Regions from separate parts of the Luteibacter sahnii genome, predicted to be linked through region 2. Evidence: predicted binding sites of a transcription regulator. Region 2 holds the regulator's gene; the other holds the start of a gene.
The links. Region 2 encodes sigma-54, which starts transcription at its own class of promoters, with help from an activator protein. Its sites were predicted from a motif close to TGGCACGNGCNTTGC; they were not measured.
Positions count from the first base shown of each region.

Region 1: fliD (flagellar filament capping protein FliD) is a predicted target of sigma-54. The motif match lies at 2,949-2,963, and genes of this name have one in related genera.

Region 1 covers NZ_JAQLOK010000001.1:466,744-481,004, forward strand. Annotated here, with positions in the region: gene flgL (flagellar hook-associated protein FlgL) at 1-1,158, shown strand, start outside; gene PI246_RS02235 (flagellin N-terminal helical domain-containing protein) at 1,514-2,911, shown strand; gene fliD (flagellar filament capping protein FliD) at 3,050-4,408, shown strand; gene fliS (flagellar export chaperone FliS) at 4,431-4,847, shown strand; gene fliT (flagellar protein FliT) at 4,844-5,140, shown strand; gene PI246_RS02255 (PilZ domain-containing protein) at 5,166-5,756, shown strand; gene PI246_RS02260 (sigma-54 dependent transcriptional regulator) at 6,057-7,478, shown strand; gene fliE (flagellar hook-basal body complex protein FliE) at 7,561-7,902, shown strand; gene fliF (flagellar basal-body MS-ring/collar protein FliF) at 7,933-9,642, shown strand; gene fliG (flagellar motor switch protein FliG) at 9,656-10,645, shown strand; gene PI246_RS02280 (flagellar assembly protein FliH) at 10,645-11,304, shown strand; gene fliI (flagellar protein export ATPase FliI) at 11,301-12,662, shown strand; gene fliJ (flagellar export protein FliJ) at 12,662-13,096, shown strand; gene PI246_RS02295 (flagellar hook-length control protein FliK) at 13,132-14,253, shown strand.
Region 2 covers NZ_JAQLOK010000001.1:186,781-201,041, forward strand. Annotated here, with positions in the region: gene PI246_RS00860 (hypothetical protein) at 1-237, opposite strand, end outside; gene PI246_RS00865 (RNA polymerase sigma factor) at 234-788, opposite strand; gene PI246_RS00870 (phosphoenolpyruvate carboxykinase (GTP)) at 994-2,784, opposite strand; gene PI246_RS00875 (TetR/AcrR family transcriptional regulator) at 2,881-3,456, opposite strand; gene PI246_RS00880 (alpha/beta fold hydrolase) at 3,597-4,478, shown strand; gene PI246_RS00885 (acyl-CoA dehydrogenase) at 4,536-7,007, shown strand; gene ptsP (phosphoenolpyruvate--protein phosphotransferase) at 7,298-9,055, opposite strand; gene PI246_RS00895 (HPr family phosphocarrier protein) at 9,088-9,357, opposite strand; gene PI246_RS00900 (PTS sugar transporter subunit IIA) at 9,350-9,742, opposite strand; gene rapZ (RNase adapter RapZ) at 9,781-10,665, opposite strand; gene hprK (HPr(Ser) kinase/phosphatase) at 10,688-11,638, opposite strand; gene hpf (ribosome hibernation-promoting factor, HPF/YfiA family) at 11,759-12,106, opposite strand; gene PI246_RS00920 (RNA polymerase factor sigma-54) at 12,231-13,709, opposite strand; gene lptB (LPS export ABC transporter ATP-binding protein) at 13,810-14,261, opposite strand, start outside.

The DNA.
Region 1 (14,261 bases), 280 kb from region 2:
TCGATGCTCAACCGCCAGTACGACCTGTCGCAGACCCAGCTCGCGCTGGGCAACGGCAAGGCGATCCAGACGCCGTCGGACGACCCCGCAGCGGCGGCGCGCGCGGTCGACGTCAGCTCGGCCAGCGCCCAGAACGACCAGTACACGCGCAACATCCAGTCGGCGTCGAACCGCCTTTCCACCGAGGAACAGGCGCTTTCGTCCGCGGGCGACATCCTCGACCGCATCCGCACCCTCACCCTGCAGGGCAACAACGGCACGCAGACCGATGAGTCGCGCAAGTCGATCGCCGCCGAACTGCGGCAGAACCTCAGCGCCCTGGCGGGCCTGGCGAACACGCGCGACGGGCAGGGCGAATACATCTTCGCCGGCAGCCGCACCTCGACCCAACCGTTCACCCTCAGCGACCTGTCGGTGACCTACGGCGGCGATCAGAACCAGCGCATGGTCGCGGCGGCGCCGGGTATGCAGGTGGCGACCGGCGACGACGGCGATTCGGTCTTCATGGCGATCAAGGGCGGCAACGGCACCTTCACCGTCGGCGCGGGCGCCGCCAACACCGGCACGGCGGTGGTGCAGACCACCTCGGTGACCGACGCCAGCCAGTGGGACGGGCGCAATTACGGCGTCACCTTCACCTCGCCGACCACCTACGAGGTGCACGACCTGACCGACCCGACTGCGCCGGTGGTCTCCACCGGCACGTACACCGGCGGTGCCGGCGCGATCCAGTTCAAGGGCGCCCAGCTGAACATCACGGGCACCCCCGCCACCGGCGACACCTTCAGCGTGTCGCCGTCGTCGAACCAGGACGTGTTCTCCAGCGTCGCCGGCATCATCAACGCCTTCGAGGCCGGCAACGGCGGCGGTCCGGCGATGAACAACCAGGTCAACGCGCAGCTGATGAACCTCGACCAGGCGCAGGGCAATTTCCTCAAGACGCGCACGCAGATCGGCGCGCGGATGAACGTGCTCGACCAGCAGACCGACATCGGCTCCGACGCGAGCCTGCAATACAAGAGCACGCTGTCCAACCTCACCGAACTGGACTACGCCAGCGCCACGAGCAAGTTCGCGCAGGAGCAGTCCGCCCTCGACGTGGCCCAGCAGGCGTACGTGAAGATGCAGAACCTGTCGCTTTTCAATTACCTCAAGTAATCGATTCCGGCGAAGGCGCGCGGATGGGGTCCATGCGCTTTTCGCTCTGATTATCACGGGCGGCCGACCGCCGTCTTTTACCGCTTTCGCGTTATTTGCCCATCACCGGCAAATCATCGAAAAAGGCCCTAAACCCTGTGCGATCCATGCCGATACCCCTCGTGACGGCAGCTGGGCAGGGTGCTCCTACCGGGCCTGCGTCACATGAAGTCGCTACAGCGTCAGAAAATCCACTCAAGTTTCTTCCCGGCGTGCCGTAAACCTCTCTGAGGCGGAAGGCTTCCCTAACGGAACCCCGCCGGACTACGCCGCAACTTATTCCGGCATTCGGTTCCGCTTACACAGGATCATTCCCATGTCTCTGACCATCAACACCAACATGATGTCGCTGACCGCCCAGCGTAACCTGAGCGCGTCGCAGAACAAGCTGTCCTCGGCCATCGAGCGCCTGTCGTCGGGCAACCGCATCAACAGCGCGAAGGACGACGCCGCCGGCCTCGCCATCTCGACCCGCTTCACCACCCAGATCAACGGCCTGAACCAGGCGGTCCGCAACGCCAACGACGGTATCTCGCTGTCGCAGACCACCGAATCGGCCCTGGACGAAGTCACGAACAACCTGCAGCGCATCCGCGAGCTGGCCGTGCAGTCGACCAACGCCTCCAACTCGTCCAGCGACCGCGCCGCCCTCGACGCCGAAGTGCAGCAGCGTCTGTCGGAAGTGACCCGTATCGCCACGCAGACCAACTTCAACGGCATGAAAGTGCTCGACGGCTCGGCCAAGAACCTGAGCTTCCAGGTCGGCGCCAATGTCGGTGAAGTGATCTCCGTCGGCCTGAACCAGGGCATGAAGGCCAACCAGGTCGGGCAGCTGGCCCAGGCCTCGGTCGCCACCACGTTCCCGGCGGGCCTGAGCCTGGCCAACGGCGACCTGACCATCGGCGGCACCAGCGTCACCGGCAACTTCACCGACGCCAACTCGCTCGCCACCGCCATCAACGGCGTGTCGGCCGGCCTGGCCTCGGTGGTCAACGGCGAAATCAAGCTGACCAACGGCACCAACGCGGCGATCACGGTCGCCGGTAACAAGGCCACCAGCCTGGGCCTGAACGGCACGCTCGCCGCCAACACCGGTACGCAGACCTCCACGGGCGTCAACGCCGCCGTGACGGCCCCGGCCCAGCCGGTGACCATCGCCGCCGGCCAGCTTTCGATCCAGGTCGGCAGCGGCACCGCGTTCAACATCTCCGGCACGTTCAAGTCCACGCAGGACCTGGCCGACGCTATCAACAGCCAGTCGTCGCAGGGCATCTCGGCCTACGTCGGCCAGAACGGTTCGCTGAACATCGCCTCGGCCCAGGCCCTGACGATCACGGCCACCGCCGGCAGCCCGGCCGCCACCCTGGGCTTCACCTCGCAGAACGTCGCGGTGGGCACCGGTACGCTTGCCGACTCCAGCATCGCCACGGTCGACGGCGCCAACGCCACCATCAACCGCGTCGACGCGGCCCTGCAGTCGGTGTCGAGCCTGCGCTCCAACCTCGGCGCGGTGCAGAACCGCTTCGAGTCGACCATCTCCAACCTGCAGAACATCTCGCAGAACCTGACCTCGTCGCGCTCGGCCATCACCGACGCCGACTTCGCCCAGGAAACCGCGAACATGTCCTCGGCACAGATCCTGCAGCAGGCCGGTGTGTCGGTGCTCGCCACCGCCAACCAGTCGCAGCAGATCGTCACCAAGCTGCTGGGTTAATCGGCAGCGCTACCACCCCGGGGTCCGCCCCCGGGGTTGGCAGGGTAATTGCTTAGTTGTCCGCGGCGGCCTTCGACACGGGGGCCGCCGTCGGCAAATTGGCGCCCGGGCAGTGAGGCGTCTTCCACGGAGCACCTCATGGCAACCAGTCCCGTCAATCTCGGCTCCAGCTCGATCGATGTGCCGACCATCGTCAAGAACCTCGTCGCCAACAAGCGCGCGGCACCCGACCAGGCGATTGCGGACAAGCTCAGCCAGAACAGCACCCAGATTTCGTCGCTCGGCAACTTCACCTCCTCGGTGAGCGCGCTGCAGACGGCCATCGCCTCGCTTAGCGACGGCACCGCCTTCCAGACCCGCAAGGTCGCCATCGGCGACAACACGGTCTTTACGGCCATCACCGGCACCAACGCCCAGCCGGGTAACTACGACATCAAGGTCACCCAGCTGGCGGCCGCGCAGAAGACCACGTCGCCGGCCTTCACCAACAGCAGCACCGCGGTCGGTACCGGCACGCTGACCATCGCCATCGGCGACAAGTCGATGTCGCTGAATGTCGACAGCACGAACAATTCGTTGCAGACGATCCGCGACATGATCAACAAGTCGTCGGACAACCCGGGCGTGAGCGCCAGCATCGTCACCGGTACCGATGGCGCGCACCTGGTGCTGTCGTCGAACAGCGCCGGCGCGGCCAACGCGTTCAAGGTGACCAGCAGCGGTGGCGACGGCAACCTGGCGTCGTTGAACTTCGACCCGGCCAGCGGCACGCCGACCGTGGCGGCCCAGGACGCCAAGTTCACGATCGACGGCCTCGCCGCGAGCAGCTCGACCAACGTCGCCACCACGGCGATCGACGGCGTGACGATCACCCTTGCCAAGACCGGCGAGACCACCCTCAGCGTCACCAACGACATGAGCGCGGTGACATCCGGCGTGCAGGGCCTGGTCAATGCCTATAACAGCTTCATCGGCACGTACCAGCAGCTGACCAAGTACGACCCGACCAACCAGCAGGTGGGCGCGCTGATCGGCGACGCCACCGTGTCGTCGATCAAGAGCCAGATCTCGACCCTGCTCGGCAAGCAGTTCACCGGCAATGCGACCGGCCCGTCGTCGCTCAGCGACCTGGGCGTCGCTTTCCAGACGGACGGCACGCTCAAGCTCGATACCACCAAGCTGACCAACGCGTTGACGAACAACCCGCTGGAAACCCAGAACCTGCTCAGCGGCAGCAACGGTATCGCGCCGGCGCTGAACACCCTGATCACGGGCTGGACGTCGTCCACCGGCATCCTGACCCAGCGCCAGAACAACCTCAATCAGGCCACCAAGGACCTGAACGCCCAGCAGGACGCGCTCAACGATCAGATGAACGCCTACTCGGACCGGCTGACCAAGCAGTACACCGCGCTCGACGCGATGATGACCAAGCTCGCCGGCACCACCAGCTTCCTGTCGCAGCAGTTCGACATGCTGGCCAACAGCAAGTCCTGACGATTTCTCGAGGATATCTTTCATGTCTTACGGCTATTCCCGCGGCGCAGGCGCCTACCAGCAGGTCCATGCCCAGGGCGGCGTGGAAACGGCGGACCCGCATGGCCTCGTGACCCTGCTGATGGACGGCGCGCTGGAGCGCATCCGTTTCGCCCGCGGCTGCATGGTGACCGGTAACGTCGCCGGCAAGGGTGAGGCGATCTCCAAGGTCATCGAGATCGTGGGCGGGCTGCAGTCCGGCCTGAATCCCGAGATCGAAACGCCGCTGGTGGGCCAGTTGGCCGACTTGTACGACTACATGAGCCGGCGCCTGCTCCAGGCCAACCTGCATGACGATACCGAGGCGCTGGACGAAGTCTCCCGCCTGCTCAACCAGCTTCGCGCCAGCTGGGTCGCCATTCCCGTCGAGGCCCGCCAGGTGGCTGGAGCGGGCGCGTGAACGACGTGCTCTGGTGTGACGTGGCCCGGGTGCTGGAGCTCACCGAGTCGATGCACGCCGCCGCCAGCGAATCGCGCTGGGACGACATGGCCGATCTCCAGGCCGAGCGCGATCCCATCCTCCATGCCGGCACGATGCGCCAGGCACCGGAGACCATGGAAACGCTCAAGTCCATCATGCTTTTGGAAAACCTGATCACCGACCTCGTCTCCGCCGCCCGCGACGAGGCGGCCCAGGCGTGGGACGAGGCGCGCCGCGTGCGCCGCGCCGTGGCCGCGTATAGTTCGTTCTGAGCAGGCCATGGCGGGGAGGGGTGCGATGAGCGACGACGGCTGGAAGGCCTTTTCCGAGCGCGTGGCCTGGGATGCCCGGTTCCACGCCACCTGCGAAACCCGCGAGCGTCCCGATCCGTCGGAACTGGCCCTGGTGAACGACCGTAACGCGTCCGTGCTGGTGGCCGTTTCGGCCCTGATGGAGCGGCGCAGCGAAACCAGCGAAGACGACGGCGCCCTGAGCCAGGAGATCGTCCGGCTCGACGCCAAGCTCAATGTCCTCATGGAAATCGTCAACCGGCTGCTGTTGCCCCAGGCGGGCCTGCCGCCGCGCATCCCCGTGCGTTTCAACGCCCACGGCGCGGTACTGCCTTGGGACGGCTTGCCGCCCGTCGGGCAGGCCGTGGTGCTGCGGCTTCATTTCGACGCCTGCCGAGCCCTGCCGCTCGAATTGCCGGGCGTGCGACTGCCGGGGCCGTCCGACGGCCGGGGCTTCATCGGTTTCGAGGGGCTCACCGAAGCGACCCGCGATGGCATCGAGCGCCTGGTGTTCCGCCAGCACCGGCGCCAGGTGGCCGAGGCGCGCGCCCAGGCCCGTCCGGGCGACGGCGGTGACGGCCGCGGCGACGTACCTTAGTCGTGGCCTAGGGGGCGGCGCGTTGTCCCCCAACGGTTTCGGCACTAAGTGACCTTTTACGTCACGCGACGAAAAAACGTCTTGTGGCCCCCTGCGTCACATTCGTGACGTGTGTCGTCAAACGTGACGTCTTCACGTTTTCGCGACGCGATCTGGCGATTTCGCTCACATCCTTGCGAAGCCCCGCGCGACGTGCTTTTACGTCGTCGCGCGCCGGAATTCCGTCGTTGGCACGCTCTTTGATTGATACCTCCCGTGAAGTCGATCAGCACTTCGAACCGACCTGGTGAGGAACTCCTAATGAAGTCGTCCAACTTTCTCGTCGTCGAATCCGACCGTTCCCGCGCCGACGGCATCATGTCGGTGCTGGCCTTCCTCGGATACCGTCCCGTGCCGGCCACGAGCCTGCAGGAGGCCGATGCGATGGAAAGCTGGCGCGGCGTGTTCGTCGGCACGGTCCAGAGCGAAGCCGAACTGGACGCCTGCATCGGCGCGCTCGGCCGCAACGGTCGCGACCTGCCGATGCTGGTCGCCGCCGACTCGCCGCTGGCCTCGACCCTGCTCGCCGACGACTCGCGCAACCACAGCGTCGAGCTGATCGAACTGCCCCTGCGCTACGAGCGCCTGTCCGAAGCCCTGCGCGCGCTCCAGTCACGCATCCAGCCGCCGGCCGCCAGCCTGCGGATGGTCGGCCAGTCCGGGCCGATGCAGCGCGTGAACGGGCTGATCCGCCAGGTGGCGCCGTTCGATTCGAGCGTGTTGGTGCTGGGCGAATCCGGCAGCGGCAAGGAAATGGTCGCCCGCACCATCCATGAGTGCTCGCCACGTCGCGACAAGCCGTTCATCGCGATCAATTGCGGCGCGATCCCCGCCGAACTGCTCGAGAGCGAGCTGTTCGGTCACGAGAAGGGAGCCTTCACCGGTGCCATCAGCACCCGCAAGGGCCGTTTCGAACTGGCCGAGGGCGGCACGCTGTTCCTCGACGAGATCGGCGACATGAGCCTGCCGATGCAGGTGAAGCTGCTGCGCGTGCTGCAGGAGCGCGTGTTCGAGCGCGTGGGCGGCAACCGTCCGCAGCGCTGCGACGTGCGCATCATCGCGGCCACGCACCGCAACCTCGAAGAGGCCATCGAGCGCGGCGGCTTCCGTGAAGATCTCTACTACCGCCTTTCCGTGTTCCCGCTGGAGATGCCGCCGCTGCGCCAGCGCCTGGAAGACCTGCCGGCCCTGATCGGCGAATTCAACCAGCGCCTCGTGCAGCGTGGCTTGTCGTCGGTGCGTTTCTCGCCCGGCGCCATGAACGCCCTGTGCCGGCACGGCTGGCCGGGCAACGTGCGTGAGCTGTCCAACCTGGTCGAGCGCATGGCGATCCTCATGCCGCACGGTGAGGTGCGCGCGGCCGACCTTCCGGAAAAATACCGTGGCGCCGCGCCGCTGGAAGAAGTCTCCGGGGCCGCGCTGATCGCCATGATGGAAGCCGAGCCTGAAGTCACCGAAAGCTTCACCGCGCTCGGCGGGGAGGGCGATCCCTCGGTGCTGCCGCAGGGCGGCCTCGACCTGAAGGATCACCTCGCCGGCATCGAGATCGGCCTGATCCGCCAGGCGCTGAACTCGGCTAACGGCGTGGTGGCCCACGCCGCGAAGCTGCTTCGCGTGCAGCGCACCACGCTGGTGGAAAAGCTCCGCAAGTACGGGCTTTCCGAGGCCGCGCAGGCCGGTTGAGCGCCGTCTTCGCGCGACGGGCGCGATTGGCACACCTCGTGCATCGCGTGTCATAAGTCCGATACCGCGCTGGAAAACCGTCATGAGCACGATCGACGTCAACAACCTTCTCTCCCAGATGCGCCGCATCAGCGCGCAGACCGAGATGCCCGCGATCCGCGGCGTCGGCGGCCTGGGCAACGAGACGGCGCCGGTCGCGAAAGGCAGCTTCGGCGACGTGCTGCGTCAATCGATCGACGGCGTGGCCAAGGCGCAGGACAAAGCCGAAAAGCTCTCCAACGCGTTCGAGCGTGGCGATCCCAGCGTGGATCTCGCGCAGGTGATGATCCAGGGGCAACGGGCCGACCTCGGCTTTCGCGCGATGACCGAAGTACGCAATAAGTTCGTCGATGCGTACAAAGAAATCATGAACATGTCGATCTGATCGACCCCACGAACCGATTGAGCCCGAACCATGGCCGATAACGGCGTAGCTAACACGGAAAGCGGCGGCAAGCGCATGGACTCGCTGAAGTCCCTCGCGCAGACGCCTGCGGCGCGGCAACTCTTCATGCTGGCCGGTATCGCCGCCGCGGTGGCGATCGGTATCGCGGCGGTGCTGTGGTCGCGCGCGCCGAACTACGGCCTGCTCTATGGCGGCCTCGAACAGAAAGACGCCGCAGCCGTCACCCAGGCCCTGCAGGCGGCCAACACGCCCTATACGCTGAGCACCGACGGCAGCTCCATCTTCGTGCCGGCCGCCGACGTGGCGGGCGTGCGCCTGAAGCTCGCCGGCCAGGGCCTGCCGCAGGGCGCCGCGGCGGCCACCGTGCCGGGTTCGGATTCGCCGTTCGGCATGAGCGACATGGCCGAGCGCGCGCGCTATCAGTCGATGCTCGAAAGCGACCTCTCCTCGACCATCGCCGGGTTGCAATCGGTGCGCGCCGCGCGCGTGCACCTGGCCATGCCCAAGCCGTCGGCGTTCATCCGCGACAACAAACCGGCCAGCGCGTCGGTGGTGGTCACGCTGTACCCGGGACGCCAGCTCGACCAGGGCCAGGTCGCCGCCATCGTGCACCTGGTGGCCGCGAGCGTGCCGGGTCTGGATACGCGCCAGGTTTCGGTCATCGACCAGGCTGGCAACCTGCTGACCGTCAGCGATCCCGATAGCGCGATGGCGATCGGCGACACGCGCATGCGCCTGTCCAATCGCATCGAGGCCACGTATACCCAGCGCGTCGAAGACCTGCTCACCCCACTGGTGGGTGCCGGCAAGGTGCGCGCGCAGGTGTTCGCCGACCTCGATTTCGCGCAGACGGAAAAGGCCAGCGAAACCTTCAATCACGACAACCCGGCGCTGCGCAGCGAGCAGACCAGCAGCGAGACGCGCAGCGACGGCGCCAGCCAGGGCGGCGTGCCCGGCGCGCTGAGCAACCAGCCGCCGAACACCGGCGCCAACGCCACGGCGGCCAACCCGGCCAACGGCGGCGCCAAGCCGGGCGCCCAGGGTGCCACGACGCAGACGGCGCAGACGCCGACGCAGAATTCGCAGAGCGCGACGCGCAATTACGAACTCGATCGCACGGTCAGTCACGTGACCGACCCGGCCGGCAAGGTCGCCCGCCTCACGGTCGCCGTGGTCGTCGACAACAAGCAGGTGGTGGGCAAGGACGGCAAGTCGACGAGCGTGCCGTTCACGGCCGACGAACTGGGCCGGCTCACCGAACTCACCAAGAACGCCGTCGGTTTCAGCGCCGCGCGCGGCGACAGTGTCAGCGTGATCAATGAGCCGTTCCGCGGCGAAGTGGCCGATGCCGAACCCGAGAGCGCGCCCTTCTGGGAGCATCCGGGCATGCTCGACCTGATCAAGCAGGGCCTGGGCGTGATGGTGGCCCTGATCGTCGGCTTCTTCGTGCTGCGCCCCATCCTCAAGGGCTTGCTGAAGCCGGCCCCGGTGATGATGAACAACGTGGCGCTCGCGGGCCCGATGCCGACCGTGTCGGTGATGGTCGATGACGACGACATGACGCCGGACCGCGTCAGCACCAGTGCGCAGCCGCAGCTCGGCTCGCCGCACCTGCTGGCCTACGAACAGAAGGTCGGCCTCGCCAAGCGCATGGCCGCCGAGAATCCGAAGCAGATCGCACAGGTCGTGAAGAGCTGGGTGGGCGACGATGGCGGCTGATACGAAAGAGATGCTGACGGGTGCGCAGAAAGCGGCCGTCCTGCTGCTGACGCTCGGTGAGGAGGACGCCGCGTCGATCCTCAAGCACCTCGGCGCGCGCGAAGTGCAGGCCGTGGGCACGGCGATGGCCGCGCTCAAGAACGTGTCGCGCGACCAGGTGGAGACCGTGCTCACCCAGTTGCAGGAAGACGTCGGCCAGCACACCGCTATCGGCGTCGGTACCGAGGAATACATCCGCCGCATCCTGGTCAATGCGCTGGGCGAGAACAAGGCCGGTGGCCTCATCGATCGCATCCTCCTGGGCCGCAGCAGCAAGGGCCTGGAGTCGCTCAAGTGGATGGAGAGCCGCGCGATCGCCGAGATGATCGGCCAGGAGCACCCGCAGATCATCGCGCTGGTGATGGCGCATCTCGAGCCCGACCAGGCGGCCGAAGTGATCAGCTATCTCCCGGCGCGCACGCGCAGCGACGTCATCATGCGCGTGGCCACGCTCGACGGCGTGCAGCCGCATGCGCTGAACGAACTCGACGAAATCATGGAGCGCCAGTTCTCCGGCAACTCCACCAAGCTGAAGTCGGCGACCGTCGGCGGCCTCAAGGCCGCCGCGGACATCCTCAACGCGATGGAGACCGCGCGCGAGGCCGAGTTGATGACGGCCATCCGTGGCATCGATGCGGGCCTGGGCGAGCGCATCGAAGAACTCATGTTCGTCTTCGACGACCTGGCCGAACTCGACGACCGCAGCATGCAGACGCTGCTGCGCGAGGTGCCGTCGGCCCGCCTCATCACCGCGCTCAAGGGCGCCGACGCGGCGATCCGCGAGAAGATTTTCGCCAACATGTCCAAGCGCGCGGCGGACATGCTGCGCGACGACCTCGAGGTGAAGGGTCCGGTTCGCCTCTCCGAGGTGGATGCGGCACAGAAGGAAGTGCTGGCCACCGCGCGCCGCCTCGCTGACGCGGGCCAGATCAATCTCGCCGGCGGCGGGGACGAGTTCGTCTGATGAGTCTTACGTCCATCCTCTCCCGCGAGCGGGTCGAGCGCTTCGAACGCTGGGAGCTTCCCGTGGTCGGCGCGCCCGACCCCGAGCCGACGGCCGAGGCCGCCGAAGACGCCGGTCCGCAACGACCGACCGTGGCCGAGATCGAGGCCATCGAACGGCAGGCGCGCGAAGAGGGCTTCAATGCCGGCCTGAACGAAGGCCGGGCCATGGCCAAGCGCGAACTCGCGGCCCAGGTCGCCCGCGTCGACGCGATCATCGCGGCCATGCAGCGCCCGTTCGCCGACCTCGACCATGAGGTGGCGGGCGAACTGGCGGCGTTGGCAACCGTAATCGCCGAGCGCGTGCTCGGCTTCGAGATCGCCACCCGTCCCCAGACCATTCTCGACGTCGTGCGCCAGGCGGTGGACGCACTGCCGGCGGCGACGCGTCATCTGAAGATCCACCTCAATCCCGCCGACGCGGCGATCGTGCGCGAGCATCGCAGCGCGGTCGATCCCGACGGCACCGTGGTGGACGACGCCTCGCTCGAGCGCGGCGACGTGCGCCTGGAAAGTGAACATTCGCGGCTGGATGCGCGCGTGCGCACGCGGCTGGCCGCCGTGATCGACAGTGTGCTCGTGGCGCCGATCGCGCCGGCTGGCGAGGACGATACCCCGTGAACGCCGAGTCGCACCTGGCCGCGCGCAACGCCCATTGGCGCGATGCGCTGTCCGCACAGGCGGCCAACGCGGCGCGCGTGCGGCCTCTGCAAGCCGAAGGCAAGCTGCGCCGCGTGGTCGGGCTTACCCTCGAAGCGGTCGGCTGCGAGGCCCCGGTGGGCGCGCGGTGCATGGTCGCCGCGGCGGACGGCAAGTCGCTCGAAACCGAGGTGGTCGGGTTCGCCGACGGCCGCCTGCTGTTGATGCCCACCGGTGAAATGCACGGCGTGCTACCCAACGCGCGAGTCACGCCCGTCGCGGCGGTCACCGGTGTCCCGGTGGGCGATTCGCTGCTGGGCCGGGTGATCGGCCCCGACGGTGCACCGCTCGACGGACAGGGGCCGCTGCTGGCGCGCGATCGCGCGCCGCTGCGGCGCGATCCGATCAACCCGATGCTGCGCCAGCCGATCGACACCCCGCTGGACACCGGCGTGCGCGCGATCAACGCGTTGCTCACCGTTGGCCGCGGCCAGCGCATCGGTCTGTTCGCCGGCTCTGGCGTGGGTAAGTCCACGCTCATGGGCATGATGACGCGGTTCACCAATGCCGACGTGGTGGTGGTGGGCCTGATCGGCGAGCGTGGCCGCGAAGTCAAGGAATTCGTCGACCATACCCTCGGCGAGGAGGGACGCCGCCGCGCCGTGGTGATCGCCGCGCCGGCCGACGCGCCACCGTTGTCGCGCCTGCGCGGCGCCCAGGTGGCGACCGCCGTCGCGGAGCACTTCCGCGACGAGGGCAAGCGCGTGCTGCTGCTCATGGATTCGTTGACCCGCTACGCGCAGGCGCAGCGCGAGATCGCCCTGGCGATCGGCGAGCCGCCGGCGACGAAGGGTTACCCGCCGTCGGTGTTCGCGATGCTGCCGGCCCTGGTCGAGCGCGCCGGCAACGATGCCGAGGGTCGCGGTTCGATCACCGCGTTCTACACCGTGCTGACCGAAGGCGACGATTACCGCCACGATCCCATCGCCGACTCGGCGCGCGCCATTCTCGATGGTCACATCGTGCTGTCGCGCGACATGGCCGAAGCCGGCCACTATCCCGCCATCGACATCGAGGCCTCGATCAGCCGCGTGATGCCCGCCGTGGTCAGCAAGGAGCACATGCGTTCGGCGCAACGCTTCCGCCAGGTGTATTCGGCGTATCGCCAGCAACGCGACCTCATCGCCGTGGGCGCCTACCAGAAGGGCAGCGACCCGCGTACCGACGAGGCCATCGCCCTCTACCCGCGCCTGTCCGCGTTTCTCCAGCAAGAGACCGACGAACCCGTCGATCTCGACGAGGCCGTCAACGGCCTCGCCGCCACCACCCGGGCCGACTGATGCCATCACGCGCCGACCGCCTGCAACCCGTGGTGGATCTTGCCGCCGAAAAGGCCGAGGACGCCACCCGTGCGCTCGCCACGCACCAGCGCGCGCTGGCCGACGCCGAGCACCAGCTCTCGGAACTGCGCCGTTACCGCAACGAATACGCCGAGATGCCCGCGGGCATCGGCGTGAGCGCGCTGCTCAACCGGCAGCAGTTCCTGCAGAAGATCGACATGGCCATCGTGCAGCAGCTGGGCGAGGTGCAGCGCCGCGAGCGTGCCCTCGACGCGGCGCGCGGCGCGTGGACCGACGCGCGCGGTCGCGCGAAGGCGCTCGATTCGGTCACAAGCAAATACCGTGAACAGGAGCGCAAGTCGCAGGACCGCCGCGAGCAGGAACAGGCGGACGAACGCTCCCAATACCGTCGCAACGGCCGGAGCGCGGACTGACGCGCCGGTGCCTCGTCTTGCCAGGATCTTTCCCGATGAATAACGCCACGCTTGCCCTCAACGTCGCCGCCCCGGCCAGCACCGCGCCAGCGGCTTCGTCGAACGACACTTCGTCGTCGGCTCACGGGTTCGACGCGGCCATGGCCACGGCGCGCGCCGACGCCGGCAGGTCCACCTCGCCGCCTCCGCCGCCGAAGCCAAAGGCGGGTGCCTCGTCGACGCCGCCCGACGATACGTCCGCCAACGGTGTGGCGTCCACGACACCGGCGCAGGCGAAAGCACCGGCCACGACCGACGACGATGCCACCCGGCACGACGACGACGGCAAGGATGATCCCTCCGCCACCGATGCCACGCTCGCCAGCGCGGTGCTCGCCCTGATCGGCGTGGCGCCCAAGACCCCCACCGCGCCATCGACCACGCCGGCCGATGCACTCGGCCATGCCGCCGGTGCGGCCGTCGGCGCGACTGCCACTAGCCTGGGCGATCTGCCGCCGCTGGGCACCGACGCGGCGGCGACCGGGGCGAAAGACGGGTTCCTGGCGTCCCTGGGCCTCCATGCCACGACGGACGCGACGGCCGTGGCGCCGCCGAACGTGTTCACGTCGTTGCTCGCCGCCCAGGCTACCGACGCGATACGCGACAAAGCGGACACCCGAAGCGCGACCGACCTGATGCAGGGTTCGCCCATGCCGCCGTTGCACCTGTCGAGCACGAACGTGGCGGCGGTGCCGCAGTGGCAGGCTACCCAGCCGGCAACCTCGCCGCACTTCGCCCAGGAACTCGGCGAGCAGATCGCCTGGATGGGCGCGGGCCAGATCAAGGAAGCGCAGATCAAGCTGCATCCGGAAGAGCTCGGCTCCATGGACGTGCGCGTCAACCTCGATGGCGGCAAGGTCAACGTCGCGATCATGGCGCAGCATCCGGCGGCGGTGCATGCCGTGCAGCAGACGCTGTCCCAGCTCGATGCCATGCTCGCCCATCACGGCCTCGAACTCGGCCAGGCCGACGTCGGCCAGCGCCAGGCGGGGCAGGGCGGCGACGGAGGCGCGTCGTCGGCGCGCGGCGAGGCCGCTGGTTCGGCCGACGCGGCGCCGACGGCATCCGTGGTGGCCACGTCGCCGGTATCGCGTGGGCTGCTCGACGAGGTGGCCTGACGCCTCCT
Region 2 (14,261 bases):
CGCGGCCACGCGATCGTTGACGGCGGGAGCGGCCAGACGCAGGCCGATGCCGCCGCCGAGCACCGCTACGCCGGCGACGGCGGCGGCCATCAGCCAGGGACGCAGGCGGCGTTGCCGGGGCGTAGCCGCTGGAGCGGATGCGTCGATCCGCGATGCGATGTCCGCCCACAGGTCACGGTGGGGCGTGACCGGGCGGTTGAGCGAGCGCATCTGGCGCAGGTAGTCGAGTTCATTCATGGCGTATCTCCCAGCGCGCGGCGGAGCAGGCCGCGCGCGCGGTGTAGCTGTGCTTTGGAGGAGCCCACCGCCATGCCGAGTTCGGCGGCGATTTCCTCGTGTTTCCAACCTTCCACGTCGTACAGGACCAGGACCGCGCGAGCCCGCGGGGGCAGGGCCGCGATGGCCTTTTCCAGTTCGTCGCGCTCGATGGCGCGCAACGGATTATCGGTATCGGTGATGTCGGGCAGGTGTTCGTCGTCGACGATGCTGACCGGATCGGCGTTGCGGGCGCGTAGGGACATCAACGCCACGTTGACCGCCAGGCGGTAGACCCAGGTGCCGAAGGCGCTCTCGAAGCGAAAGCCATCAAGCTTTTGCCAGGCACGCACGAAGGCTTCCTGGGTGAGGTCTTCGGCACGGGCGTGGTCGAACGCGGCCAGGCGCAGGATCGCGCCGTAGACCCGGTCGGCGTGCCGTCGGTAAAGCGTCTCGAAGGCCTTGCGGTCACCTGCGGCCGCGGCCCGCACGATGTCGTCGTCGGTCGACGCGGCGGGCAGCTCAGGCTGCATGAAGGAGGTGGCGGCGAGGCATAGGGCGTTCATCTTGCCAGCTTGGATGCGGGCAAGGGAGAAACGGTTTAAGTGCGATGGCGCGAGTGGGCGGGAGGCGGCCGGCTAGGTATCGGCGTCATGCGTACGACCGGTACCTGCCCGCCCCGGGCGGGAGCGCGCCTTGGGCGCGAAGGGAAGCCCCTCGCGCTCAAGACGCGCCGGATCAGGCCACCTGGGCCGCGCGACGGTGCTGTGCGGCTTCGAGCGCGCGGCTGACACGCAACCGTTCGGCCTTCAGGCGTTCGGGCATGCGCTCGCCATAGCCGTCGAGGTAGGTGCCGATCGCGTTGAGTTCGTCGATCCAGCCGTCGACGTCGACGCGGGTCAGTTCGTCGAGCGTGGCGGGTGGCACGTCCAACCCCTCGACGTTGAGTTCGCCCGGCGCAGGCACGGTACCGATGGGCGTCTCGTGGCCGCGGGCGAGGCCCTCGACGCGGCGGATCATCCAGTCGAGCACGCGCATGTTTTCGCCGTAGCCGGGCCACATGAAGCGCCCGTCGGCATCCTTGCGGAACCAGTTGACGTGGAAGATGCGCGGCAGCTTCATGCCCGGCCGGTCGAAGGACAGCCAATGCGCGAAGTAGTCGGCGAAGTTGTAGCCGCAGAACGGCTTCATCGCCATCGAGTCGCGACGCAGCACGCCCACGGCGCCCGTCGCGGCCGCGGTCGTTTCCGAGCCCATCGCTGCGCCGACGAGCACGCCATGCGCCCAGTCCTTCGCCTCGAACACCAGCGGGACCAGGGAGGGTCGCCGCCCGCCGAAGACGATGGCGGAGAGGGGCACGCCCTGGGCGTCTTCGGATTCCGGCGCCCAGCTCGGGCACTGGCGGGCGCTCACGGTGAAGCGCGAGTTCGGATGGGCGGCGGGACCGTTCGCGGGATCGTACGGGCGGCCCTGCCAGTCGGTGACCGGCGTGCCTTCGCCGAGCCCTTCCCACCACGGCTGGCCATCGGCGGTGACCGCCACGTTGGTGAAAATTGCATCGTGCCCCAGCGTCGCCAGCGCACTGGGGTTGGTGTCCGCGCCCGTCCCGGGCGCCACGCCAAAGTAGCCGGCCTCGGGGTTTATCGCCCACAGCCGTCCGTCGGCGCCGGGCGTCATCCAGCAGATGTCGTCGCCCACGGTCCAGACCTTCCACCCCGCCCTGCGGTAGCCCTCGGTGGGAATCAGCATCGCTAGGTTCGTCTTGCCGCACGCCGACGGGAACGCCGCGGCGATGTAGTACTTGTCGCCCTGCGGGTTCTCGATGCCGACGATGAGCATGTGCTCGGCCAGCCAGCCCTCGTGCCGCGCCTGGTGGCTGGCGATGCGCAGCGCATGGCATTTCTTGCCCAGCAGCGCGTTGCCGCCGTAGCCCGACCCGATCGACTTGATCGTGAGTTCGTCGGGAAAGTGCATGATGAAGCGACGCTCCGGGTCGAGGTCGCCGATCGAGTGCAGGCCTTTCACGAACCGACCCTCGCGCTCGATGCGGGCCAGGGCCGGCGCGCCCATGCGCGTCATGATGCGCATGTTGGCGACCACGTAGGGGCTATCCGTGATCTCGACGCCACAGCGGGAAATGGGCGAATCGATCGGACCCATGCAATAGGGAATCACGTACATCGTGCGCCCGCGCATGGCGCCATCGAACAGGGCGTCGATCTTTGCGTGCGCGTCGGCGGGGGCCATCCAGTGATTGTTGGGGCCGGCATCCTCGCGCTCGGCGGTGCACACGAGCGTGAGGTGCTCCACGCGCGCGACGTCCGACGGATGCGACCGGTGCAGATAGCTCCGTGGATGCGTGGTCGCGTTGAGCGGATGCAGGTCGCCGGTCTCCAGCATGTGGGCGACGAGCCCGGCGTATTCCGCATCGGAACCGTCGCACCAGACGACCTCGTCGGGTTGGGTCAGGCGCGCGACCTCATCGACCCATCGGGTCAAGGCTTCCAGCGAACTACCGTGCGAGTGCATCCGTGTGGTCTCCATGTAAAAGCAAGAGACGACAGTAGTTTGCAAATCCTGGTATTGGCAAGGCACGGCGCAGCAAACGTGCTGCGCCTCGGCGCCTCAGGGGGTAAGCGTGGCGATCATGTGCTCGACGTAGGCGTCGAATTCCTCGTGGCTGATACGCGGCAGGCCAAGCGTGAAGTTCAGCTGGAGAAAGCCGACGTAGGCGGCATAGGTCAGGCGTGCGCGATGCAGCGCGGATACGGGCTCAAGACCGGCTTCGGCGTACATCCGGGTGAGGAAATCGATGCGCCGCTGCGATACGCGCCCCATCACCGGCACCACCTGGGGATGGTCGAGCGCCTTGAGCAGGGCGGCATAGACCCGGTGCGGCTGCACCTCGTGCGCCACCCGACGGAACAGTTCGGGGAAACGCTTGCGAGGGTCGGGAATGCGCTCGATCTCGGCCAGCACCTCGCGCTCGCCGTATTCTTCCCAGCGTTCGAGGGCCGCCTGCAGCAGGGCTTCGCGGGTGCGGAAGTGCCAGTAGAAGCTGCCCTTGGTGACCCCCAGGCGCCGCGCGAGCGCCTCGACGGCAAGCGCGCCCACGCCTTGCTCGGCGATGAGGGCGAGGGCTCCGTCTTCCCAGTCTTCGGCCGACAGGCGGACGCGTTCGTTCTTGGCACCTTCGTTCATCGGCGCATGGTAGCGGAGACGCCGCGGTTTGCAATCCATCGCCACTTGGCCATGCTGCATAAAACCTTGACTTTTAAGCGCTTGGATAACCATACGCAGGCGTATTGACGGGCTCGCCGACAGCCCACATACTGCCACGTATGGTCGCCGAAACCTCCACCGCCGCTTCTGCCCTGTCGAGTCTGGTCGCCGCCGATGGCGTCACGCTCGCCGTTGAGCATTGGCCTGGCTCGGGCTCGCCCGCGCTGGTGTTCGCGCACGGTTTCGGCCAGACGCGTCACGCCTGGGACGGCGCGGCGCGCGCACTCGCCGCACAGGGGCACGCGTCGGTCACCTTCGACGCCCGTGGCCACGGTGGCAGCGAATGGGTGCCGCGCGGCGACTACCACATGCAGCAGTTCGTCGACGACCTCATCGACGTTGCCGGTACGGCAAGGTCGCCTGGCGGGCCCGCGCCCGTGCTGGTGGGTGCCTCGATGGGCGGTCTGATCGGGCTGGTGGCAGCGGGCGAAGCCGAACCGGCGCGCCTCCCGTTCTCGGCGTTGGTGCTGGTGGACATCACTCCGCGCTGGGAGACCCAGGGCGTCGAACGCATCCTCGGCTTCATGCGCGCCCACCCCGACGGTTTCGCCGGTTATGACGAGGCGGCCGCCGCCATCGAGGCCTACCTGCCTCACCGGCGCGAACGCAAGAGCGAGTCCCAGCTGAAACCGCTGCTGCGCCAGGGCGCCGACGGCCGCCTGCGCTGGCACTGGGATCCCGCCCTGCTCGATGGCGTGGTGGCCGAAAGCGAACGCTACCAGCCCCGGCTTTTCCAGGCGGCGTCGCGCGTGCGCGTTCCGGTGTTGCTGTTGTCCGGTGCCCGCAGCGACGTGGTCTCCCGTCATACCGTCGACGAATTCCTGCGACTGGTCCCCCATGCCCGGCACGTGGCGCTCGCCGAGGCCACCCACATGGTGGCTGGCGACGCCAACGATGCTTTCACGCGCGAAATCGTCTCGTTCGTGGAAACGCTTTCCTGATTTCTGTTGTCCTGTAGTTACCACACGCAATAAGCCGACCGTTACGAGGTGATACCCATGTCTGCGATCCTGGTTGTGCTGGCGGCGCTGATCGCCTCCGGTGCATGTGCCTACCACCGCACGTCCCTGAAGACGTGGGCCATCGCGACGGCAGTGACGACTCTCGTCGTCGGCGTGCTCGCCGGCGCGCCCGTCACGACGATCGTCCTGCTGCTGCTCCTGGCCGCCGTGGCGGTGCCGCTGTTGATGGTCGATTTCCGCCGCAAGACCATCAGTGCGCCGCTGCTGTCGATGTTCGCCAAGGTGACGCCGAAGTTGTCCGATACCGAGCAGACCGCGCTTGAGGCCGGCACGGTCGGCTTCGAAGGCGAACTGTTCTCCGGCAAGCCTGACTGGTCGCAGCTGCTGCGCCAGCCGAAGCCGGAGCTGTCGGTCGAAGAACAGGCCTTTCTCGACGGCCCCGTCGAAGAACTCTGCGCCATGGTCGACGACTGGCAGATCACCCACGAACTGGCCGACCTGCCGCCCGAGGTCTGGGATTTCATCAAGAAAAACAAGTTCTTCGGCATGATCATCCCGAAGAGCTACGGCGGCCTCGGTTTCTCCGCACTGGCGCACTCGGCCGTGTTGCAGAAGCTCTCGAGCATGTCGCAGACGCTCGCCTCCACGGTGGCCGTACCCAACTCGCTGGGTCCCGGCGAACTGCTGATGCACTACGGTAGCGACGAGCAAAAGAACCATTACCTGCCGCGCCTTGCCGACGGCCGCGAGATTCCCTGCTTCGCCCTGACCGGCCCGTACGCCGGTTCGGATGCTACCTCGCTGCCGGACTTCGGTATCGTCTGCAAGGGCCTGTGGAACGGCGAAGAAACCGTCGGTATCCGCCTTACGTTCGACAAGCGCTACATCACGCTGGCGCCGGTGGCGACCATCGTGGGCCTTGCCTTCCGCATGTACGATCCCGAGAAGCTCCTGGGCGACAAGGAAGATCTCGGCATCACGCTGGCCCTGCTGCCGCGTGAGACCCCGGGGATGCAGATCGGCCGTCGTCATTTCCCGCTGAACACGCCGTTCCAGAACGGCCCGATCCACGCCAAGGACATGTTCGTGCCCCTGTCGGTGCTGATCGGCGGTCCGCACATGGCCGGTCACGGCTGGCGCATGCTGGTGGAATGCCTCTCCGTGGGGCGCGCGATTTCGTTGCCGTCCAACGCCACGGGTGCCTCGCGCATGGCCGTCGCCGCCACCGGCGCCTACGCTCGCATGCGCAAGCAGTTCGGCCTGGCCATCGGCCGTTTCGAGGGCGTGGAAGAGGCCCTGGCACGCATCGGCGGCCTCACTTATGCCACGCAGGCGCTGTCGCGCGCCACGGCGGCGGCCGTCGATCGCGGCGAAAAGCCGGCGGTACCCTCGGCCATCGCCAAGTACCACGCCACCGAGTGGTGCCGTCAGATCGCGTCGGACGCGATGGACGTGCACGGCGGCAAGGGCGTCATCCTCGGCCCGAAGAACTACATGGGGCGCGGTTGGCAGAGCGTGCCCATCGCCATTACGGTGGAAGGCGCGAACATCATGACGCGCAGCCTCATGATCTTCGGCCAGGGTGCCATCCGTTGCCATCCTTACGTGCTGAAGGAAATGCAGGCGCTCAACATCACGGACTACCGCGAGCGCCTGAAGACGTTCGACAAGGTGCTGTTCGGCCACATCGGCTTCGGCTTCTCCAACGCGGTGCGCAGCTTCGTGCTCGGCGTCACCGCCGCCAAGATCGGCGAAGGCGCAGGCGACGCCTACACCCGTCGTTACTACCGCAAGCTCAACCGCTATTCGGCGGCGCTGGCCCTTTGCGCGGACGTCGCGATGGGCGTGCTGGGCGGCAAGCTCAAGTTCAAGGAAAAACTCTCGGCCCGCCTGGGCGACGTGCTTTCGTACCTCTACATCGCCAGCGCGATGCTCAAGCGCTACGAAGATACCGGCCGTCCGGAAGCCGACCGCCCCCTGCTGGCCTGGGCGTTCCACGAGTGCATGTGGCGCATCCAGAACGCGCTGGATGGCGTCATCCGCAATTTCCCGGTGCGTCCGGTGGCGTGGCTGCTGCGCTTCCTGGTATTCCCGTTCGGTCGCCGCGAAGTGCCGCCGTCCGATCGCCTCGGTCGTCGTGTCGCCGCCCTCATCACCGCGCCGAGCGAAGCCCGCGATCGCCTTACGGCGTGGGCGTACCTCAGCCCGACCGCGAACAACACGGTGGGTCGCATGAACGCGATCCTGCCGGACGTCATCGCTGCCGAGCCGGTGGAGCGCAAGTTGGTCAAGGCGCTCAAGAGCGGGCAGCTGCGTGGGCACACCTACAACGAGCAGTTGGCCGAAGCGGAGAAGATCGGTGCCATCAACGCGGCCGAGCGTGACCTGCTCCAGCGTGTTCGCGACGGCGTGGCCGAGTTCATTTCGGTCGACGACTTCGATAGCGACGAGCTTCGCGCCAACGTCGTCAGCAAGGCACAGAAGATGGAGGCGTCCAGGGCGGCGTAAGCCTCTCGGGTCGTAGCGACAAAGGGCCGCGGGTAACCGCGGCCCTTTTTTTGTTCTTCGCGCAAGTGCGGGGATGCTGCATGGATGCAGGCCGTGCTGTTGTCTCGGACAGTGAGGCCGGAGCCTTCGGTGTCGATCCCATCCGGGCACGCTCATTCGAACGCTACGGGTGATCGGTCAGTACTGCCCCTACGCGAACGATGAGCGCTGTAAGCCAATCGTCGTGGTCGAACACATTGGTTGATGCGTGGTGTTCAAGCCCCGCCACCCAACGATGGCGGGTCGACCTGTCACGCTGCGCCAGCGCACCCATCTTGCCGTGCGATCACCTCCAGCAATCGCGCTTCCACGTCGTCGCGCGTGGCGGAGCGGAACAGCCTGGGGGCTGCGCGTCGGAGGGCGGCGCAATCGAGCGAGGCCAGGCGATCGCGCACCAGCAGCAACTGACCCGGGTGCATGCTGAATTCTTCCAGGCCCATGGCGAGGAGCAGCGCGGTGAACTGCGTGTCGCCGGCGATCTCGCCGCACAGGCTGACCGGCTTCTTCGCCCGTCGCGCCGCCGCGATCACGTGCGCGATCAGGCGCAGGAAGGCTGGCTGGAGCGGGTCGTAGATGCCTTCGAGGGCGTCGTTGTTGCGGTCGGCCGCGAGCACGTATTGCGCGAGGTCGTTGGTGCCGATGGCGAGGAAGTCGGCCTTCTCGAGGATCGCGCCGATGCCGATGGCGGCGGCGGGCACTTCGATCATGGCGCCGATATCGATGCGCTCGGGGAGTTCCTGACCACGGGCGGCCAAGGCTTCGCGAGCCTGCTTGACCAGCCGGCGCACGTCGATCAATTCGCCCACGTGGGTGATCATCGGCACGAGCACGCGCACGGGGCCGTAACAGGCGGCACGCAGGATGGCGCGCAGCTGCACGCTGAAGATGTCGGCGTAGCGCAGCGACAGGCGGATGCCGCGCACGCCCAGGGCGGGGTTGTCTTCGCCGCGGATGGCCAGGCCTGCGGCATCGGCCTTGTCGGCGCCCAGGTCGAGCGTGCGGATGGTGACCGGCAGGCCACCCATGCCGATGACCAGATCGCGGTAAGCGGCGAACTGTTCTTCCTCGGAGGGCAGGCCGCGCTGGCGCAGGAACAGGAATTCAGAACGATACAGGCCCACGCCGTCGGCGCCGCGGGCGCGGGCGAGGGTCACGTCGCTGGGCAGTTCGGCGTTGGCGTAGAGGCGGATGTGCGCGCCGTCGCGGGTCAGCGTGCGGGCAGAGGCGAGGGCGGCGAGCCGCCGTCCTTCAGCGGCGGCCTGGCGCTGCCACTGACGGTAGCGGGCGAGGTCCTGTGCGGTGGGGTGCACGATGACTTCGCCGTGCTCGGCGTCGATCAGCACGAGGTCGTCGTCGTTGATGACGGCCAGGGCGTCCTTCGTGCCTACCAGCATCGGCAGGTTGAAGCTGCGCGCGAGGATCGCGCTGTGCGAGTAGACGCTGCCCGCGCTGGCGATCACCCCGAGCAGGCCTTGCCCGGCCATGCTCGCCATCTCGGCCGGCGCGACCGTGTCGCTGACTACGATCTCGCCCACGCGCGCGGCGAGTTTGCGTTCTTCGCGGCTGGACTGCTGCTGCAGCGCGGACATCACGCGGCCGATGACCTGGTCGATGTCTTCGCCGCGGCTCTTGAGGTAGGGGTCGTGCATCGCGTCGAAGACGGCGGCCAGGCGATCACGCTGCATTTTCAGGGCGGCGCTGGCGGTGTAGTGGCCGACCGAGACGAGTTCGTCGAGGCCGCGAAGCAGTTCTTCGTCGTCGAGCAGCAGGCTGTGCGCGTCAATGAAGTCGCCCACCTCGCGGGCCAGTGCCCCATGCAGCTTGCCGCGCAGTTCGTGCAGTTCTGTGCGGGCATGGTCGAGGGCCTTGTGCAGGCGCTCGATCTCGCCGGCGACTTCGCCTTCGTCGAGCATCCGCGTGTCGACGGCGAAGATATTCGGCTGGACCAGACGCGCGCGCCCGAGGGCCATGCCACGGGCCGCCGGCGTGCCGGTCAACAGGTGTCTCATGACGGCCTCGCGGTGCGGTCGGCGGTCATGGCTCAGGCGCCCTCGTCGAACTTGCGGTCGAACAGGTCGACCACCGCGGCGAGTGCGGCCGCCTCGTCGTCACCCTCGGCGCGCACGGTGAGCGGGGTGCCGAGGCCGGCGGCCAGCATCATGACGCCCATGATGCTCTGGGCATTCACTTCGCGACCCTTGCTGATCAGGTACACCGTGGATTTGAAGCTCGCCACCAACTGGACCAGCTTGGCGGAGGCGCGGGCGTGCAGGCCCAGTCGGTTGGATACCGTGATGTCCTGTTCAAGCATGGTCGATGAAAATTCCCCCGCGCCCGCCGGTGGCCGCGATTTCGGCCAGTTCGGGCAGCGATTTTTCAGAGTAGTTGAGGACGCGCAGCAGCATGGGCAGGTTCAGGCCCGATACGCAGCGCAGATGGACGCCCAGTTCGCCCAGCGACAGGCCGATGTTGCACGGCGTGGCCCCGTAGAGGTCGGCCAGCACCAGCACACCGTCGCCCGTGTCCAGGTCGCGCGCGTGCCGGGCGGTGAGGTCGCGCATCACGTCGGGGTCCGCGTTGGGGGGGATCTCGACGGCGTCGACCGTCAGGGGCAGCTTGGGCATCACGTGGCGCGCGGCGGAAACCAGCGCCTTGCCGACGGCTTCGTGGGTCATGAGGAGGACGCCGACGCTCATCGACCGGTGCTCCGTTTTTGCTGGGGCGGGGTCATGGGTCACTCCAGTTCACGATGGAAGGTGAGTACGTTGCCGCGCTCGGAGCGGAAATGCCGGGCCAGCCGTTCCACCAGGTAGACCGAACGATGCCGCCCCCCGGTGCAACCGATCGACACGGTGACGTAGCTGCGGTCTTCACCTTCGAAGCGGGGCAGCCACGTTTCGAGCCATCGGGCGACGTCGCCATAGTATTCATTCACCACGGGATTCGCATCGAGGAACTCGCGGACCGGGAGGTCCTTGCCCGAGAACGGCCGCAGGCGCGGTTCCCAGTGCGGGTTGGGCAGGCAGCGTGCGTCAAACACGAAGTCGGCGTCCGGCGGCAGGCCGCGGCGGTAGGCGAACGATTCGAACAGCAGGGTCGTGCCGTCGCTCGCCGCGGCGTAGCCAGTGGCGAAGAGCCGGCGCAACTGGTGCACGTTGAGGTCGCTGGAATCGATCACCTTCTCGGCGATGGAGACCAACGGACGCAGCAGGCGGCGCTCCTCGGCGATGGAGTCGGCGAGCGAGCGCCGCTCGATGGCCAGCGGGTGGCGGCGCCGGGTTTCGGAATACCGCTTGATCAGCACGTCGTCGCGACTGTCGAGGAAGATCAGGTGCACGTGCACCCCGGCCGCCGACAGCTCCGACAACACGTGCGGCATGCGCTGGAGGTCGACGCGGCGGTTGCGCACGTCCACGCCCACGGCGATGCGCCGGCGCGGCCCGTGTTCGCCCTGGCTCACCGCCGCCACCAGTTGGGGAATCAGCTCGGCGGGCATGTTGTCGACGCAGTAGAACTCGAGGTCTTCCAGCGCGCGCAGGGCCACCGTCTTGCCGCCGCCGGACATGCCGGTGAGCACCACCAGGTGGAGGGCGTCGGGATCGACGATGGGCTGCATCATGGTCGTATCGTCGCTCACGGCGTCACCACGGAGAGAACCGGCGCATCTGGTGCGCCTGGCGGTCGATGAAGGTCTGCGCCGGGTCGATGCCCTTGCTCTTGAGCACGTGGCTGCGCACCGCGGCCTCCACCAGCACGGCGAGGTTGCGGCCGGGGGCGACGGGGATGGTGATCTTGGGGACGTCCACGCCCAGCACGTCGCGACGGCTGACGTCGCCGGTGAGGCGGGTCATGGCGTCGGTTTCCTCCCCGTCGCGCAGCGGCTTGAGGTGGATGACCAGGCGGAGGTATTTCGACGGCTTGACCGCCGTGTGGCCGAACATCTCGCGGATGTTGAGCACGCCCAGGCCGCGCACCTCGAGGAGGTCCTGCAGCAGTTCGGGGCAGGCGCCATCGATGACGTCCGGCGCGATGAGCGTGAATTCGGTGGCGTCGTCGGCGACCAGGCGATGGCCGCGGCTGATCAGCTCCAGCGCCAGCTCGCTCTTGCCCGAGCCGGGCTCGCCGGTGATCAGCACGCCGATGGAGAAGACCTCCAGGAACACGCCGTGCAGGGTGACCCGCGGGGCGAGCGTGCGCGCCAGGTGGTATTGCAGGTAGGTGAGCAGTTCGTGGCCGCGCTTGGTGCTCTGCCACAGGGGGGTATCGGTTTCCTCGGCCACCTCGCGCAGGTCGGCGGGGATGGATTGGTCCTTGGTCACGATGAGGGCTACCGGCTGGTACGCCGCGATCTTGTGGATCGCCTCCCAGCGCTGGCGCGATTCCAGGCCATCGAGGAAATTGAGCTCCTCCGTACCGATGATCTGCACCTTGTTGGGGTAGATCACGTTGAGGTAGCCCACCAGCGAGGGGCGGCGGCTCTGCTTGGCGTTGGTCTCCAGCACGCGCGACTCGCCGCGCATGCCGGCGATCCAGCGCAGGGCCATGCGCTCATGCACGCCGTCGAAAAGTTGTCTGGCGGTCAGCCGGTCCACGCGAGGTTCCCCTGGGGAAGACGAAAACCGGCGCACGACGGCGCCGGTTGAGGGGTATTGTGCCATCAAGCGTGGCGTCGGTCCGCCCGGAGCGGGCGGATCGGGGTACGCCGGGCCGGATCAGCCTGCGGTGCGCGCCTCGCGGACCTCGGCGTTGTGGTGATCCTTGAGTTTTTCCTTGTGCTTCCTGAGCTGGTCGGCCAGCTTGGTGACCATTTCGTCGATCGCGGCGTACATGCGGTCGCTGATCGTGCCGTCCTGGAGGCGGGCGTGGCCCTCGGCGTGGAGGCGGGTGCCGGAACAGTGCAGGGTGCCGCCGGCCTTGTGCTCGGCTTTGTCGACGCTGAGCACGACGTCCAGTCCGGTGATGTTGTCGAAAAGGCGTTCGAAGCGGCCGATTTGCTGCTCCACGCGCTCGCGCAGGGCGGGGGTGATCTGGATGTGCTGGCCGCTGATCTGGATTTGCATTGACGCCTCCTTCTTGCTGAGGGTGCCGCCTGCGGGGCGGCGGGGACGGTCGTGGCGGGGATGCCGCGACCTTCAAAACCATGTCGGTGAGACCGTCAGACCTCCGTGGTGGTTCCGTGTCGGCTCAACCGGCCCGCACGCGCTCGCTCGAACTGGGAATGCGCAGCGCCTCGCGGTACTTGGCCACCGTACGGCGGGCGACCTGAATGCCGCGTCGATGAAGCTCTTCGGCCAGCGCCTGGTCGGACAGCGGGCGACGCGGATCCTCGGCGAGGATCAGTTTGCGCAGCATGGCCTGGATCGCGGTGGCCGAGGCGCTGCCGCCGTCTTCGGTCGCGACGCCGCTGGAGAAAAAGTGCTTGAGTTCGAACGTGCCGCGCGGTGTGTGCATGTACTTGCGCGTGGTCACGCGGGAGATGGTGGATTCGTGCATGCCGACTTCTTCGGCGACCTCGCGCAGCACCAGCGGGTGCATGGCTTCCGGGCCGTAGTCGAGAAAGGCGCTCTGTCGGCGAACGATCGCCTCGGCCACCTTGGTGAGCGTCTCCGCCCGCGATTGGAGGCTCTTGAGCAGCCAGCGGGCTTCCTGCAACTGGCCTTTCATCCAGGTGGCGTCGTCGCCGCGGGCGCGGGCGATGAGGCTGCAATAGTGCTGGTTAAGCCCTAGCCGGGGCTGCGCATCGGGATTGAGGCTGACCTTCCACCGCCCGTTTTCGCGGCGGGCGTAGACGTCCGGGGCCACGTACTCCACGGGCGTGGCGTCGAGCGCCGCGCCGGGACGGGGATCGAGGCTGCGGATCAGCGCGGCGGCGGCCGTGACCTCCTCTTCGGGCGCCTTGAGCTTGCGTGCGATGCGACCGACGTCGTTGCGGGCGAGCAGTTCGAGCTCTTCGTTGACCACGCGCAGGGCGAGGTCGCGATGCGGGGTGTCCGCGCCGAACTGGGTGAGCTGGCAGGCGAGGCAGTCGCGAAGGTCGAGGCTGGCCACGCCGGTGGGATCGAAGCGCTGCACGCGCTGGCGCACGGCGTCGATTTCTTCATGGTTAGCCCGCAGCACGGCGGGAAGCGCCGAGGCGACGGCCTCGATGCCGTCGCGCAGGTAGCCATCTTCGTCGAGCGCGTGAATGATCGCCATGGCGATGGCGTGGTCGCGTGCTGAAAACTGCGACAGGTTGAGCTGCCATTCCAGGTGTTGCTGGAGGCTCTCGTGCGCGGCGTTCTGGGGCTCGAGGCTCTCGTCGTCACCGCCGCTGCCGCGCGCGGGCGCGCCGGCGTAGTCGCCTGCTTCGCCCGGAAAGCGATCGTCGTCCCAATCGGGCGTGAGGTCTTCGGACGGCGCGGTGGCGTTGTCTTCCTCCTTCGATGCCTTGGCGGGGGCTTCGTCGCGGAGGGGAAAATCCGGTTCGGGGAAGGCTTCGGCCTCGACCGTGTCGGGCTCGGATTCGGCATCTTCGGCGAATTCGAGCAACGGGTTGCCTTCCGCGATCTGGCGGAGTTCCGCTTCGAGCTCGAGCTGGGACAGCTGCAGCAGGCGGATGGCCTGCTGCAGCTGTGGCGTCAGCGTCAGCTGCTGGTTGAGGCGAAACTGAAGTCCGGGTTTCATGCCGTTGTTGCTCGGGATGCCGAACTCATCCTACCCCCTAGCGGGCCGGCGCTACCACTACCCGGACGGCCGCCCGCCGGCAGCGCGAAGCGGCGTCGCGTCAGATGCGGAATTCACGGCCCAGATACACTTCCCGCACCTTTTCGTCGGCGAGGATGTGCTGGGGCGTGCCGCGCGACAACACGACGCCATCGTTGAGGATGTAGGCGCGATCACAGATGCCGAGGGTTTCGCGCACGTTGTGATCGGTGATGAGCACCCCGATGCCACGCTCCTTCAGATGGCGCACGATACGCTGGATCTCGCCGACCGAGATCGGGTCGACGCCCGCGAACGGTTCGTCCAGCAGCATGTAGCGCGGGCGTGCGGCGAGCGCGCGGGCGATTTCCACGCGGCGGCGTTCGCCACCCGAAAGGCTGATGCCCTTCTGCTCGGCGATATGGGCGATCTTCAGCTCGTCGAGCAGGCTGTCGAGTTCGTCCTCGCGCTGCTTCTGGGTCATGCCCTCGCGCAGCTCCAGCACGGCGAGGATGTTGTCGGCCACGCTGAGGC